Regions from separate parts of the Lactobacillus sp. HMSC08B12 genome, predicted to be linked through region 2. Evidence: predicted binding sites of a transcription regulator. Region 2 holds the regulator's gene; each other region holds the start of a gene.
The links. Region 2 encodes HrcA, which represses chaperone genes, less so after heat shock. Its sites were predicted from a motif close to TTAGCACTCNNNNNNNNNGAGTGCTAA; they were not measured.

Region 1 (3,833 bases), on a different contig from region 2:
GTCACATTCCTTCCGGCTCTTCACGATGGCCTTGTTGGGCACCAGTTGGATATCATCATAGTCAAAAGCTTCCATGCTGAAATAATTGTTCATTTTTTGCCAGCTCCTTTTTTAAAGTACCTTTGATACTTTACTGACATTTCCCATAAAAGTCAAGGTTTATTCGAACTATTCACGAACGTTCTGAAAATATTATTCGGATTTCCTGTTGACTAATTGCCCGGCAAATGCTAACCTTTCTAACGTAAGTTCTACGAAATATTTTTTGAGGTGAAAAAATGACATCAATCGCAGTTGTCGGCAGCCAATGGGGCGACGAAGGAAAGGGTAAGATTACAGACTTTTTAGGGACGACGGCAGACCTGTCAGTTCGCGCTAACGGCGGTAACAACGCTGGCCACACGATCGACTTTGACGGCAAGGAATTCAAGATGCGCTTGATTCCATCCGGGATCTTCGCGGCTAAATTGGGCGCCGTGATCGGCAACGGGCTGGTTATCAACCCTGAAGTCCTCCTGGGCGAACTGGACAACTTGGAAAAGAGCGGGATCGACACCAGCAACTTGAAGATCTCCAACCGCGCTCACGTCATCATGCCTTACCACGTAATGCAAGACACTTATGAAGAAGAAGCCAAGGGCAGCCTGAAGGTCGGCACCACCAAGAACGGGATCGGGCCAACTTACATGGACAAGGCTTCCAGAATCGGCATCCGGGTCTGCGACCTGATCGATCCGGAAACTTTTGCGGAAAAGCTCCGCTTCAACCTGGAAAGCAAGAACGCCCTCTTCACCAAGGTTTACGGCAAGCCAGCCATGGACTTTGACGAAATCTACAACAAGTACGTTGAATACGGCAAGCGGATCGCCAAGTACGTTTGTGACACTTCCCTCTACGTCAACGACGCCCTGGACAGGGACGAAAAGGTCCTCTTTGAAGGTGCCCAAGGGATCATGCTGGACATCGACCAGGGTACCTACCCATTCGTAAGTTCTTCTAACTCAGTTTCCGGCGGGATCGCTTCCGGCAGCGGGATCGGGGCTAACCGGATCAAGACTGTCCTGGGCATCTGCAAGGCCTACACTACCAGAGTTGGTGCCGGCCCGTTCCCAACTGAACTGCACGATGAAACCGGCGACAAGATCCGGGACATCGCCCACGAATACGGTACTGTTACTGGCCGTCCGCGCCGGGTTGGCTGGTTTGACTCAGTTGCCCTCCGTCACGCCAAGCGCGTAGCCGGCATCAACGCCTTGAGCTTAAACCTGCTGGACGTCTTCAGCGGCTTTGACAAGATCAAGATCTGCGTGGCCTACGACTTAAACGGCAAGCAAATTGACTACTACCCAGCCAGCTTGAAGGAAGTTGAAGCCTGCCAGCCAGTTTACGAAGAACTGCCAGCCTGGGAAGAAGACATCACCGGCGCCAAGAGCTGGGAAGACCTGCCAGAAAAGGCCCAGGCCTTCGTCAAGCGGATCAGTGAAATCACTGGCATCCCTGTCGTGACTGTTTCTGTCGGCCCAGACCGGGAACAAACCATTGTTTTGCAAGACCCATGGACTCTGTAAGACGGTAAAAAAGCTATCAACACAAAAACCGTTTCGCCTGGCGAAACGGTTTTTCTTGTCTTTATATTTTCTTCTGCTGTTTGCTACTTGACCGACAAAATGGTCACTTCATAGTCCCCCATTGGGGCTTCAACTGTCACCCGGTCTCCGGCCTTGTGCTTCATCAGGGCGTGGCCCAAAGGCGAGTCAAAGGGCAGTTTTCCATCCCCTACGGCCTCTTCCATCCGGCCGACGATCCGGTATTCTTCAACCTCCTGGTCGTCTTCATAGCGGATTTCCACCTGCTTGCCCAGGTTGACCTTGCCGTCGTTGACCGTTTCGATGACTTCCGCGTATTTCAGCTGCTTGTTCAAGTAGCGGACCCGGCTGTCCAGGTGGCGGAGTTCTCTTTTAGCGGTTGAATATTCAGTATTTTCGGACAAGTCGCCCAGGGCCCGGGCCTCCTTCAGGTTCTGCACCCGGCGGGGCCGGTCAGCCTTCAAGGCCGCAATCTCGTCTTCAATCTGCTTGTAGCCCTCGGGGGTCATTTTCTGATAATATACCATGCTTGCCAGTCGCCTTTCACTTCCATTTTTTAATCATTATAGCCCGCCCAGGTCTTTTTGCCAAAAATTTTATTTAGCAGTCAAAAAAGTTGAATGCTAATTACGCCATTTTTCCCAAAAGGGACTATAATATAGTTGTCGGGAAAGAAAGCGGCTCCGCCGCTTCTCTCCCCGCCTCTGTTTGTAAAAGGCAATTTGAATAATTTGTTGAAGGGAAGTTTTAGACTATGACTAATGATTTAATGAACCGTTACAACGACTTGTTCGATCACATGGGCGGCTGGCTTGACAACTCCAAGGACTTCTTGGACAGCCACGCTTTCAGAAACATTTTGCAATCAGACGTTGCTGAAGATGAGCACGAATACACCGTCAAGGTCGACGTGCCGGGGATGAGCAAGGATGACATCCACCTCTCTTACACTGACGGGATTTTGACGATTTCCGGCCACCGCAGCACTTTCAAGGATGACAGCGACAAGAAGAAGAACCTCCTGCGCCAGGAACGCAGCGAAGGGTCAGTTTCCAGAAGCTTCAGCCTGCCGAACGTTGACAAGAAAGGCATTAGCGCCAAGCTTGACGGGGGCGTTTTGACGGTTACCCTGCCAAAGGCAGCTCCAGAAGAAAACGAAGACACGATTACTATCGAATAAGCCCAGAGTGCTTAGAGAAGCCCAGAGTGCTTAGAGAAGCCCGCGAGGGCTTCTTTTTTTGTCCTCTTTAGCGTAAGATTATTCTATAATCATCTATTGCTAAAGGAGATTTTTCATGTCACACGAATTAAGCCCCCAGCTCCTGGAGTCCTTCAGCCGGGACTTCAACGCTGATCCTAAAAATCAAGTAATTTCCCGAGCCGCCAGAAGAAGCGGCCTCTTGGAAGCCGCCTACAACCCGGCCGTCAGCCAGCGGCTGAACCGGAGTTTTTCCATCGAGCTGGACACTGACAATGTCACCAACCAGCAGCAATCCGGCCGCTGCTGGCTCTTTTCAACCTTGAACGTGGTCCGGCACAATTTTGGCAAGGCCAACAAGGCTAAGAACTTCACCTTCTCCCAGAGCTACAACTTTTTCTGGGACAAGATTGAACGGGCCAACTACTTCTACGACCGGATCATTGCTACGGCTGACCGGCCTTTGACTGACCGGACGGTCCGCGGCTACTTTGACTGGTGCCAGACCGACGGCGGCCAGTGGCACATGGCAGCTTCCCTCATCGCCAAATACGGTGTAGTACCGGCTTACGCCATGCCGGAAAGCTTCAACAGCAACCACAGCCAGGCTTTGGACATGGTTTTGGCCGACAAGGAAAGAAAAGATGCCTTGACCCTGCGCCGGCTGGCGCAAGCAGGCGACCAGGAAGGGCTGGAGGCAGCCCGGACCGACTTTTTAAGCCAGATCTACCGGATCATGGCTACGGCCTTGGGTGAACCGCCGAAGACTTTTGACCTAGAATTCAGAGACGACGACAAGAACTACCACTTGGATAAGGGCTTGACTCCGGTCCAGTTCTACAAAAAGTACTGTGCGACCGACCTGGACGACTATGTGGTTTTGGCTAATGCCCCAGACCATGAAATGAACCGGGTCTTGCACCTGGGCTTTGAAGACAACATTAAGGGCGGCTACCCTAACCTCTTCATCAACGTGCCGATGGAATATCTGGAAGACGCGGCGATTGCCCAGCTGAAGGACGGAGAAGCTGTTTGGTTCGGCAATGATG
Region 2 (3,833 bases):
CCATTGCTTTACAGCTTCTTGAACTGCTGGAATCCGGGTTGAACCACCGTTCAAGATAACCTTGTCGATGTCGCCAACTGACAGGCCAGCGTCACGCAGGGCGTTGTCAAATGGGATCTTGGTTCTTTGCACTAAGTCGTCAGTCAGTTCGTTGAACTTAGCCCGGGTAAGGTCTGCTTCCAAGTGCAGAGGACCTGCTTCACCAGCAGAGATGAATGGAAGGGAGATGTGGGTTGAAGATACGCCTGACAAGTCCTTCTTGGCCTTTTCAGCCGCATCCTTCAAACGTTGCATTGCCATCTTGTCCTTGGACAAGTCAACGCCGTTTTCTTGCTTGAAGCCATCAACCAGCCAGTCGATGATCTTGTTGTCAAAGTCGTCCCCACCCAGGTGAGTGTCACCGTTGGTTGACAGAACTTGGAAGACGCCGTCACCTAATTGCAGGACGGAAACGTCGAAAGTACCACCACCAAGGTCGTAAACCAGAACAGTTTCGTCGTCTTCATCCTTGTCCAAGCCGTAGGCCAGGGCTGAAGCAGTTGGTTCGTTGATGATCCGTTGCACGTTCAAGCCCGCGATCTTGCCGGCGTCCTTGGTTGCTTGCCGTTGCGCGTCGTTGAAGTAGGCTGGAACAGTGATAACCGCGTCAGTAACTGGTTCACCAAGGTAGTCTTCTGAGAACTTCTTGATGTATTGCAGGATCATGGCTGAAATTTCCTGCGGGGTGTAAGCCTTGTCGCCAACCTTAACCTTGTAGTCACTTTCGCCCATGTGCCGCTTGATGGAAACAATGGTGTTCGGGTTGGTGATGGCTTGCCGCTTGGCAACTTCACCGACTTGAATTTCGCCGTCTTTGAAGGCAACTACTGAAGGGGTAGTTCTAGCGCCTTCCGGGTTGGTAATAATCTTTGGTTCCTTGCCTTCCAAAACCGCAACTGCTGAGTTGGTGGTACCTAAGTCAATCCCAATAACTTTAGACATTGTCTTTTTATCTCCTTTGCTTTATTTTTGCTTGTTTATTGCTTTGTTAAAAAATTGCCTTACTGGGCAACGACAACCATGGCTGGCCGCAGGGTCCGGTCCTTGTAGACGTAACCCTTTTGCAGGACCTGTACGACATGGCCTTTTTGATCATCATTTTCAGCCGGTACGCTTTGGACCGCCTGGTGCAATGTCGGATCAAACTTTTCGCCGTCAGCCTTAATTTCTTCAATGCCGTTGTCCTTCAAGGCTCTGACCAGGCCTTCCAGGGTCATTTCGATCCCCTTCTTCAGCTGACTGGAAGCCTCGTCGTCGGCCTTGACCTGCAGAGCCCTTTCCAAGTTGTCCACGCTGGCCAGGATATCCTTGCCCAGACGCTGGGACTCGTACTTGACCAGGTTGGCTCTTTCCTTGCTGTAGCGGCGCTGGGCGTTTTGAATCTCAGCTTCGCTGCGCAAGTACTTGTCTTCCAGGTCCTTGTTCTTCTGGGTCAAAGCGGCAACTTCAGCCTTGAGCTGGTCCAGTTCTGCATCAGCTGGCTTGGCTGCTTCTTCTTTGTTGTCTTTTGCCTTTTTGTCTTCTTTTACGCCGGCCTTGTCAGCTTCAGCTGACTTGGCTTGCTTTTCCTGGTCTTCTTGCGGCAAATCTTTCTCACTTGGAAATTCTTCTTTGCTCACGACAAACCTCCTTATTTAAATCTGCCATAGTAATCTAACAACTTGCGGGCCAGTTCCTGGCGGAAGTATTCCATCAATCCGATCATTTCCGAGTAAGGCATGTTTCTCGGCCCCAGCAGGGCGATCGTCCCCCGCCCGTAGTGGCCAACGCTATATTCAGCCGTTACCAGGCTGAAATCCTTCAGCAGGTCGTTCTCTAGTTCCGCTCCTAAGCGGACATGGACAGGGTAATGGCTGGGACTGTCGCTGAGATCGATCAGTTCTCCAGCCAGAGAGCTGGAATTGATCAGTTCATATAGCGACTTGATGGCTTTTAAATCGCTGTTTTCAGTATTGTTGAGCAGGTTCAGCTGACCGTCAACATACATCTGCTCGCTTGCCGCGTCCTTAATGACGGCTTCCAGCAATTCCAGAAATTCCGGGGCATTCTTGCCCACGATCTGGCTGCTGGACAGCTGCTCAAAGGTCTGCTTGTTGATTTCGCTTAAATTCTTGCCAACCAGCTGGTCATTGATCAAGCGGACCGCCTGTTCAATTTCATCCCCTGAGATGTGCCGCGGCAAGGTGTAGAGCTGGTTCTTGACGCTGCCATCGCTGGTTACCAGAATAGCCATGACCTGCCGGGGAGCCAGGGGCACGATTCTGAAGCCAGTGATGCTGACATTCTTGGCTTCCGGCCCTTCTGCAAAGGCCGTGTAGTCAGTCAAGTCTGACAGGATCCTGGCGGCTTCCTTGACGATTTCGTCCACTTGGTTGAACGGCTGGTCAAACTGGTAGCCAATTTGATTGTACATTTCTTCCGGCAGCTGCAGCGGCTGCACCAAATTGTCCAGGTAATAGCGATAGCCCTCAGTCGATGGCACCCGGCCACTGGAGGAGTGGGTCTTTTCAATCAAGCCATGCTCTTCCAGAACCGCCATCTCGTTGCGGATTGTCGCGCTGGACACTTTAATCGCCAATTGATTCATGACTGTCTTTGAGCCAACCGGCTCATGCGTCTTGGTAAAGTCTTGAATAATTGTCTTTAGAATAAGTTCTTGACGTTCGGTCAACATAACATCGCCCTCGCTTTTAGCACTCACAACTTTCATGTGCTAACATGGCATAGATTAACAAGAAATTAGCAGTTAGTCAAGGAGAATGCTAAAAAAATCCCGCAAAAAAACGGTCTCGCTTAAAAGACCGTTCTTATTACTGCTCAATCAGTGAACTAAAATAGTTTTCACTAGCGACTTGGTCCAGCTTCAGCTGCTCGCTTAAAGCCGCCATATCGGCAAACTTTTCTTCCCCGCGCAAGTATTTGTACCAGGCGATGGTGATTTGCTGGCCGTAAATGTCCTGGTCAAAATCAAAGATGTTAGATTCGATGTAAATCTTCTTCTCATCATTGAAAGTGACATTGTAGCCGACACTGGTCATTGACTGGTGCCAGCTGTCCCCTACTTGGGTCATGGTCGCGTAGACTCCGATTTTCGGCAAAACTTTTGGCCAGGCCAGCTCCAAATTCGCGGTTGGGAAGCCCAGCTTGTGGCCGTTTCTGAAGCCGTGGACGACCTTGCCACTGGTCAAATACGGGTGGCCCAGAAGTTCCGTGGCCAAGCGGAGATTGCCGCTTTTAACAGCCTGGCGGATTTCAGTTGAACCGATTTTTTTCCCGGCAAAGATCTGCTTTGGAACCACCTTGATGTCAAAGCGGCCCTTGGCAAAGGCCGGCAGATTTTCCATATTGGCCACGTCCTTTGGGCCGTAGCTGTAGTCAAAGCCGGCTACCACCGTGTCTGCTTTCAGGCCCATGATGATCTCATCAACGAAGGCCTGGGGAGCCAGGTGGCTGAACCCCGGCGTAAACTTGAGAATCACCAGGTAGTCGACCCCGATCTTGGACATTTCGTAGGCCTTTTCCTCCGGTGTGTTCAAGTATTCAAAGTCCTTAACTCCGGCATAGACCTCCTTGGGGTGGCGGTCAAAGGTCAGCACCATCAATGGTAGATCCTTCTCAACTGCAATTATCCTGGCTTCCTTGATCAACTTCTGGTGGCCGATATGAACTCCATCAAAAAAGCCCAGGGCCAGAACAACCTTGCCAGCCGTCAGCTCTTTCTTGAACGGATAGCTTAGATTTATCACTTTCAAACTTAATCCCTCAATTACTCATTACTTAATTACATAATATCA
Region 3 (3,833 bases), on a different contig from region 2:
CATAAAACTTCACCCGTTTCTATTTGTCTCTGATATTCCCCTAACTTTCATTATAACGCATTCAAGAAAAAACAAGGATCCTTTTTGGATAATCCTTGTTTTTTCTGCTCAGAGATAGTTATTTTTCTTTGCTTGCTTCAGTGACTGGCAGGGCGGGAACTTCTTCGAAAATCGTGATTTCCCCGTCCTTTAAGTCCGCCACTAATTGCTTGGCTTCAGTGTGGTCCAGCTTGTAGTCGGCCACCTTGTCTTCAATTTCTTCCTGGATGACCCGGCGAAGCGGACGAGCGCCCATTTCCGGATCGTAGCCTTCCTCAACCAGCTTGTCCTTGGCCGCGTCGGTAACCTTGATGTGCAGGCCCTGGTCGCTGACCATGGCATTGGTCTTGTCCAAAAGGAGGTTGACGATCTGCAGGAGGTTGCCCTTGCTCAATGGGTGGAACTGGATGATGTCGTCAAAACGGTTCAGGAATTCCGGCTTGAAGTACTGGCTCATCACCTTGCGGGTTTCTTCAGCTTCATTCTTGTTGTTTTCTGCCGCGAAGCCTACGCTGGCCGTCTTGATTCCCTGGCCGGCGTTTGAGGTCATGATGATGATCGTGTCCTTGAAGGAAACAGTCCGCCCTTGTGAGTCGGTCAAGCGGCCGTCGTCAAGAATCTGCAAGAAGAGGTTCAAAACATCCGGGTGGGCCTTTTCAACTTCGTCCAAAAGGATCAAGCTGTATGGGTTGTGGCGGACCCGTTCGGTCAATTGGCCGGCTTCTTCATAGCCGACATAACCCGGGGCAGACCCAATCAATTTGGAGACGGAGTATTGCTCCATGAATTCGGACATGTCGAAGCGGATCATGGCGTCTTCGCTGCCGAACATCTTCAAGGCCAGCTGCTTGGCCAGCTCGGTCTTGCCGACCCCGGTCGGGCCAACAAAGAGGAAGGAGCCGATTGGCCGGCCGGACTTGTTGAAGCCGATCCGGTTTCTTCTGATGGCCCGGGCCACCTTGTCAACGGCCTCGTCCTGGCCGATAACCTTAGCCTTGAGGTCGCTGGCTAGGTTGATCAGCTGGTTTTCTTCTTGTGCCTGGATGTCGCCGACCGGGATGTTGGTCTTTTCTTCCACGATCTTGTCCATGACCTTGGCCGTAATGGTTGGGGTCTTGTCCGGGTCGACGTTTTGGTCCTTCAGCTTCTCGTATTTTTCGATCTGGTCGCGGTAGTAGGCAGCCTTTTCGTAGTCTTCGTTCTTCAAGGCATCCTGCTTGAGCTTCTCAGCCGCGTCGATTCTTTCCTGGATCTTTTCCTTATCGATGTAAGGGATGGTCAGGTTCATTCTTGACCCGGCTTCGTCCAGAAGGTCGATGGCCTTGTCTGGCAGGAAGCGGTCCTGGATGTAGCGGGCAGACAGCTTGACGGCGGCTTCGATGGCGTCGTCAGTGTATTTGACGTGGTGGTAGTCCTCGTAGCGCTTCTGGATCCCCTTGAGGATCTTGATTGTCTCGTCGATGCTTGGTTCCTTGACTTCAACTGGCTGGAAGCGCCGGGCCAGGGCGGAGTCCTTTTCGATTTCCCGGAATTCCTTGATAGTCGTAGCCCCGACTAACTGCAGCTCACCTCTGGCCAGAGCCGGCTTGATGATGTTGCCGGCGTCCATGCCGCCTTCAGAATTGCCGGCGCCGACGATTTCATGGATTTCGTCGATAAAGAGGATGATGTCCGGCTGGCTCTGCAGTTCCTTGATCAGCTGCTGCATTCTTTGCTCAAACTGGCCCCGGATCCCGGTCCCTTGGACCATGGAAACCATGTTGAGGGAGATGATCCGCTTGTTTTGTAACTTGGCTGGAACTGACCCGTCCACGATGTCCTGGGCCAGGCCTTCAACGACCGCGGTCTTGCCGACCCCGGCTTCCCCGATCAGGACTGGGTTGTTCTTGGTCCGCCGGTTGAGGATTTCAATTACCCGGGCGATTTCCCGGTCCCGGCCGATAACTGGGTCGATCTTGCCCTTCTTGGCCAGAGCTGTTAAGTCGGTCCCGAACTGGTCAAGAAGGGACTGGCCGCCGCCATTGCCGCCCCGGCCCGGGGTCGGGCCGAATGGATTTTGGTTGTTGTAACGGTTTGCGCCATTTGACTGCCCGTTCAAAGCATTGAAGAGGTCGTCAAAGTCGCCGAAAAAGTTGTTATTATTCATTTGATTTCCTTGTTGATTCCTTAACTCTTGGTAGCATTGCTGACATAAGTCTATTTCATTGTTTTGGCCGTTGATCTTCGTGTAAAGATGTATCGAGGCCTGCCGTTGGTGGCAGTTTTGACACAACATGTTAAAATACCGCCTTTCATCAAAGCTCTGCCTAAATTATAGAGCTTAGCACTCTAATTAGTCAAGTGCTAAGACTCGGGGGAGAAAATAGCCGGCCTTTGAGACTTCTTCCTTTAATTTTGACAAAAAATTGCGCTAAAATAATGGACAGGAGGTTGTGACATTAATATGGACTATACTGATATTTTGGAGAAATTGGTATCAGGCGACTTGCTGGAGTACCAGATCGACCCGCAGAATGACCCGGAAGATGCGTTTGCTTTCCAGCAGAGCCTGCGCAATTACGGAAAAAACAAGAAAATCACCGGCCGGGCCGGCCGCGGCGGGGTTATTACCTATACTTCGATAGAGAATAAGCCCAAATATTAATGAAAACATTTACAATTAAGTTGTATTGACCTCGAAAACATGTTATTCTTTAAAAGAAACGGTACTTTGGTACCCAATTCTTGATTTTTAAAGGAGATAATTTACGATGGAAAAGAAAGAATTTCACATTATCGCTGAAACTGGTATTCACGCTCGTCCAGCTACCTTGTTGGTACAAGCTGCTTCAAAGTTTGGTTCAGACATCAACCTTGAATACAACGGTAAGTCAGTTAACCTTAAGTCAATCATGGGCGTAATGTCATTGGGTGTTGGCCAAGGTGCAGACGTAACTATCAGCGCTGAAGGCGATGACGAAAAGGAAGCTATCGCAGCTATTGCTGAAACTATGTCAAAAGAAGGTTTGGCTGAATAATGACTGAAACTTTGAGGGGTATCGCAGCCAGTGACGGCGTTGCTGTTGCTCCAGCCTACCTCCTGGTCGAACCGGACCTTTCTTTTGAAAAGAAGTCCGTTGCTGACGTGGAAGCTGAAGTAGCCCGCTTTGATAAGGCAGTTGCCGAATCACAAGCTGAATTGGAAAGCATCCGCAAGATTGCCGCAGAAAGCTTGGGTGAAGAAGAAGCGCAAGTCTTTGACGCCCACTTGATGTTCCTGTCAGACCCTGAATTCACTGGCCAGATCAGCGCCAAGATCAAGAGCGACGCTGTCAACAGTGAAGCAGCTTTGGATGAAGTTGCCCAAAACTTCATCACTATCTTCCAAAGCATGACTGACAATGCCTACATGCAAGAACGTGCAGCTGACGTCCGCGACGTTTCAAAGCGGATCATGGCGCACTTGCTGGGCAAGGAACTGCCTAACTTGGCAAGCATCGACCACGAAGTAGTTCTAGTGGCTGAAGACTTGACGCCAAGTGACACGGCACAATTGAACAAGAAGTACGTTAAGGGCTTCGTAACTGACCTGGGCGGCCGGACTGCCCACTCAGCCATCATGGCCCGGTCTTTGGAAATCCCAGCTGTTGTCGGGACTGAAAAGATCACCACTTCTGTAGAAAACGGCCAAATGCTGATCGCTGACGGTTTGGATGGGGTGGCTATCGTTGAACCAAGCGAAGAACAAGTGGCTGACTACCGCAAGAAGGGCGACGACTTCGCTAAGCAAAAGGCTGAATGGCGGAAGTTGAAGG
Region 4 (3,833 bases), on a different contig from region 2:
TCTCCAGGGCCTTGCGCCGGCTTTGGGCCTGCTTGGTGGTGGAAGCGCGGACGATGTTCTTTTGGATGAACTCTTCTTCTCGCTTGATCTCTTCCTGCTGCTTTTCATAAGCGGCTTCTTGCTGCTGGTCGCGCAGTTCTCTTTGCGCCAGGTACTGGCTGTAGTTGCCCTTAAAGACAGTCAGTTCCCCATGCTGGAGTTCAAAAATCTGCGTAGCCAGGTGGTCTAAGAAGTACTGGTCGTGGGAAACCGTCAGGATGGCGCCAGGGTAGTTCTTAAGGAAGGCTTCCAGCCAGTCCAAAGTATCCAGGTCCAGGTAGTTGGTCGGTTCGTCCAAAAGCAGGAGCGGGGGCTTCTTTAAAAGGAGCTTGACGAAACTGAGCCGGGTCTTTTCCCCGCCGGACAGGCTGGCAATCTGCTTGTTCCAGGTCGCTTCCGGGAAGTTGAAGCCGTTGAGCATGCTCTTGATTTCGGCCTGGTAGGTATAGCCGCCGGCTTGTTCAAAATTATACTGGGCCTGGTCCAGGCGGCGCAGAAGCTCTTCGTCTTCCGGATGGTCGGCGATGGCGTACTGCAGCTTCTCCAGCTGCTGGCCCTGGTCGATCAAGGGCTGGAAGACCGTCAGCATCTCTTCCCAGATCGACTTCTCTTCGTCAAAGTCGTGCTCCTGGGCGATGTAGCCAAGCTCGATCCCCTTGTTGACGGTAAATTCCCCCTGGCTGGCTTCCTGGCGGCCGGTCATGATCTTTAAAAGGGTCGTTTTCCCGGCCCCATTTGGCCCGACCAGGCCGATCCGGGCATTGTTCTCAATTGAAAAGTTTACCTTGCTGAATATAGGAGCAGCCCCGAAGCGTTGCTCCAAATTGTGTCCTTGTGCTATTATCATATTTTTTCACCTTGAAACATTGTACCATGCAAAAGGCTTGCCTGCCGCCAGCCAGGCTGATTTTCCCTTTCTTTTCCGCTTCTTTTTCCCTCCTTTTATTTTTCCTTTTTCTTTAAAGAAAATGCCGGAAGCGCTGATCTCTTAATCAATTTGTGAAAAAGTTCAATAAAAAGGATTTTACGGCAAATATTGTGAAAATACGACTTGCCAAGGACTGGTAAAAATGGGTATCATAGTAGAAGATTGATTAGAGATTCACATTCACAAAATAAAAACTGGAGGCATCTTTTTATGAACAACAAATTTAGAATTCCCAAGGCTACTGCCAAAAGATTGCCGCTATATTACCGCTACTTGCTGCTTTTGAATGATGAAGGCAAAGACAAGGTTTCTTCAACTGAACTGGCGGAAGCCGTTCAAGTCGACAGCGCTTCAATCCGCCGGGACTTTTCTTACTTCGGTGCCCTGGGCAAGCGGGGCTACGGCTACGACGTCAAGAACCTGCTCAGCTTCTTTAAGAAGATCCTCAACCAGGACACTTTGACCAATGTTGCCCTGGTCGGGGTCGGCAACCTGGGTCATGCCCTTTTGAACTACAACTTCAAGCGCAGCAACAATATCAGAATTTCCTGCGCCTTCGACATCAACCCGGAAATCACCGGCAAGATCACCCAGGGGGTCCCGGTTTACTCAATGGATGAAATGAAGCAGCAGATCGCTGACCAGCAGATCCGGATCGCTATCTTGACCGTTCCCCAGGCGACGGCCCAGAAGACGGCTGATGAAATGATCGAAGCCGGGATCAAGGGGATCATGAACTTTACCCCGATCCGCCTGTCCGCCCCAAACGGGGTCCGGATTCAAAACGTCGACCTGGCTACCGAATTGCAGACCTTGATCTACTTCCTTGACTCTGACGAAATGATCAAGAAGCAGCTGGAAGAGCGGAAAAAGGCCATGAACAACACGAATAAATAAGGAAAACAGCACTTTTTAGCACTCTCGACTAAAAAGTGCTATTTTTCTCTTGCCTTTTTTGAAAAAAGGGATTATTATCATAGTTGTAAGTTAGCACTTGATTAAGATGAGTGCTAAAGAATTTCTAAAGACAATTAATTTCAGGAGGGAATAACGTGTTACAACCAATTGGAGATCGCGTGATCGTTGAAGTTAAAGAAGCTGAAGAACAAACCGTTGGTGGCATCGTACTTGCTTCCAACGCTAAGGAAAAGCCAATCCAAGGCAAGGTTGTTGCCGTAGGCGGCGGCCTGTACGCGGAAGATGGCAGCAAGCTTCCTATGACCGTCCAAGAGGGCGATGAAGTTTTATACGATAAGTATTCTGGTACCAAGGTCAAGTACGAAGGCAAGGAATACTTAGTCCTTCATGAAAAAGACATTTTGGCAATCGTTAAGTAATTTAAGGAGTGTGAATTAAAAAATGGCAAAAGACATCAAGTTTTCAGAAGACGCAAGACGTTCACTTTTAAACGGGGTTAACAAGCTGGCCAACACGGTCAAGACGACCTTGGGGCCTAAGGGCAGAAACGTTGTTTTGGAACAAAGCTACGGCGCCCCAACGATTACCAACGACGGCGTGACCATCGCCAAGGCAATTGAACTGGAAGACCACTACGAAAACATAGGGGCCAAGCTGGTTGCTGAAGCTGCGTCAAAGACCAACGACATCGCTGGTGACGGTACGACCACGGCCACTGTTTTGACCCAAGCCATCGTGCAAGAAGGGATGAAGAACGTGGTTGCCGGGGCTAACCCAGTTGGCATTCGCCGCGGGATTGAAAAGGCCACCCAAGCAGCCGTTGACCAATTGCACAAGAACAGCCACGAAGTTTCCAGCCGGGACCAAATTGCCCAAGTTGCTTCAATCTCAAGTGCTTCAAAGGAAATCGGCGACTTGATCGCTGAAGCCATGGAAAAGGTCGGCAATGACGGTGTTATCACCATTGAAGACTCCCGCGGGATCGAAACTGAACTGAGCGTGGTTGAAGGGATGCAATTCGACCGCGGCTACCTGTCCCAATACATGGTAACGGACAACGACAAGATGGAAGCTGACTTGGAAAACCCATACATCTTGATCACTGACAAGAAGATTTCCAACATCCAGGACATCTTGCCAATGTTGCAGGAAATCGTGCAACAAGGCCGCTCACTCCTGATCATCGCTGATGACGTGACTGGCGAAGCTTTGCCAACTCTTGTTTTGAACAAGATCCGCGGTACCTTCAACGTTGTTGCTGTTAAGGCTCCTGGCTTTGGTGACCGCCGCAAGGAACAACTGGCTGACATCGCTGCTTTGACTGGCGGTACGGTAATTTCTGAAGACCTGGGCCTGGAACTCAAGGACACCCAGCTCAGCCAATTGGGTCAAGCCCGCCGGGTAACTATCACCAAGGACTCAACTACTATCGTTGACGGCTCTGGCGCTAAGGAAGCCATCCAAGAACGGGTTGACACCATCAGAAAGCAAATCGAAGACACTTCTTCTGACTTCGACAAGAAGAAGCTGCAAGAACGTCTGGCAAAGCTGACTGGCGGCGTAGCCGTAATCCACGTCGGTGCTGCTACTGAAACTGAACTCAAGGAACGCCGCTACCGGGTAGAAGACGCCTTGAACGCTACCCGTGCCGCTGTTGACGAAGGCTACGTAGCTGGTGGTGGTACTGCTTTGGTTAACGTTGAAGAAGCTGTTAAGGCAACCAAGGGTGACACTGCTGACGAACAAACCGGGATCAACATCGTGGCCCGCGCCTTGACTGCCCCAGTTCGCCAAATCGCTGAAAACGCCGGCCAAGAAGGCTCAGTCGTTGTTGACCACCTGCGCAAGGTTGACCCGGAAGTCGGCTACAACGCTTCTGAAGACAAGTATGTCAACATGATTGACGAAGGGATCATCGACCCAACCAAGGTGACCCGGTCAGCCCTGC

Region 1: HMPREF3168_RS09405 (Hsp20/alpha crystallin family protein) is a predicted target of HrcA. The motif match lies at 2,187-2,213, and genes of this name have one in related genera.
Region 3: HMPREF3168_RS05220 (ATP-dependent Clp protease ATP-binding subunit) is a predicted target of HrcA. The motif match lies at 2,360-2,386, and genes of this name have one in related genera.
Region 4: groES (co-chaperone GroES) is a predicted target of HrcA. The motif match lies at 1,955-1,981, and genes of this name have one in related genera.

Annotation. Positions count from the first base shown of each region.
Region 1 covers NZ_KV793222.1:11,625-15,457, reverse strand. Annotated here, with positions in the region: gene HMPREF3168_RS09420 (GMP reductase) at 1-93, opposite strand, end outside; gene HMPREF3168_RS09415 (adenylosuccinate synthase) at 279-1,568, shown strand; gene greA (transcription elongation factor GreA) at 1,652-2,113, opposite strand; gene HMPREF3168_RS09405 (Hsp20/alpha crystallin family protein) at 2,341-2,766, shown strand; gene HMPREF3168_RS09400 (C1 family peptidase) at 2,882-3,833, shown strand, end outside.
Region 2 covers NZ_KV793116.1:846-4,678, reverse strand. Annotated here, with positions in the region: gene dnaK (molecular chaperone DnaK) at 1-981, opposite strand, end outside; gene grpE (nucleotide exchange factor GrpE) at 1,041-1,658, opposite strand; gene hrcA (heat-inducible transcriptional repressor HrcA) at 1,670-2,713, opposite strand; gene ribF (riboflavin biosynthesis protein RibF) at 2,850-3,791, opposite strand.
Region 3 covers NZ_KV793161.1:2,452-6,284, reverse strand. Annotated here, with positions in the region: gene HMPREF3168_RS05225 (DUF1827 family protein) at 1-3, opposite strand, end outside; gene HMPREF3168_RS05220 (ATP-dependent Clp protease ATP-binding subunit) at 119-2,314, opposite strand; gene HMPREF3168_RS05215 (hypothetical protein) at 2,483-2,683, shown strand; gene HMPREF3168_RS05210 (phosphocarrier protein HPr) at 2,790-3,056, shown strand; gene ptsP (phosphoenolpyruvate--protein phosphotransferase) at 3,056-3,833, shown strand, end outside.
Region 4 covers NZ_KV793143.1:1,324-5,156, forward strand. Annotated here, with positions in the region: gene HMPREF3168_RS04340 (ABC-F family ATP-binding cassette domain-containing protein) at 1-886, opposite strand, end outside; gene HMPREF3168_RS04345 (redox-sensing transcriptional repressor Rex) at 1,178-1,864, shown strand; gene groES (co-chaperone GroES) at 2,020-2,304, shown strand; gene groL (chaperonin GroEL) at 2,327-3,833, shown strand, end outside.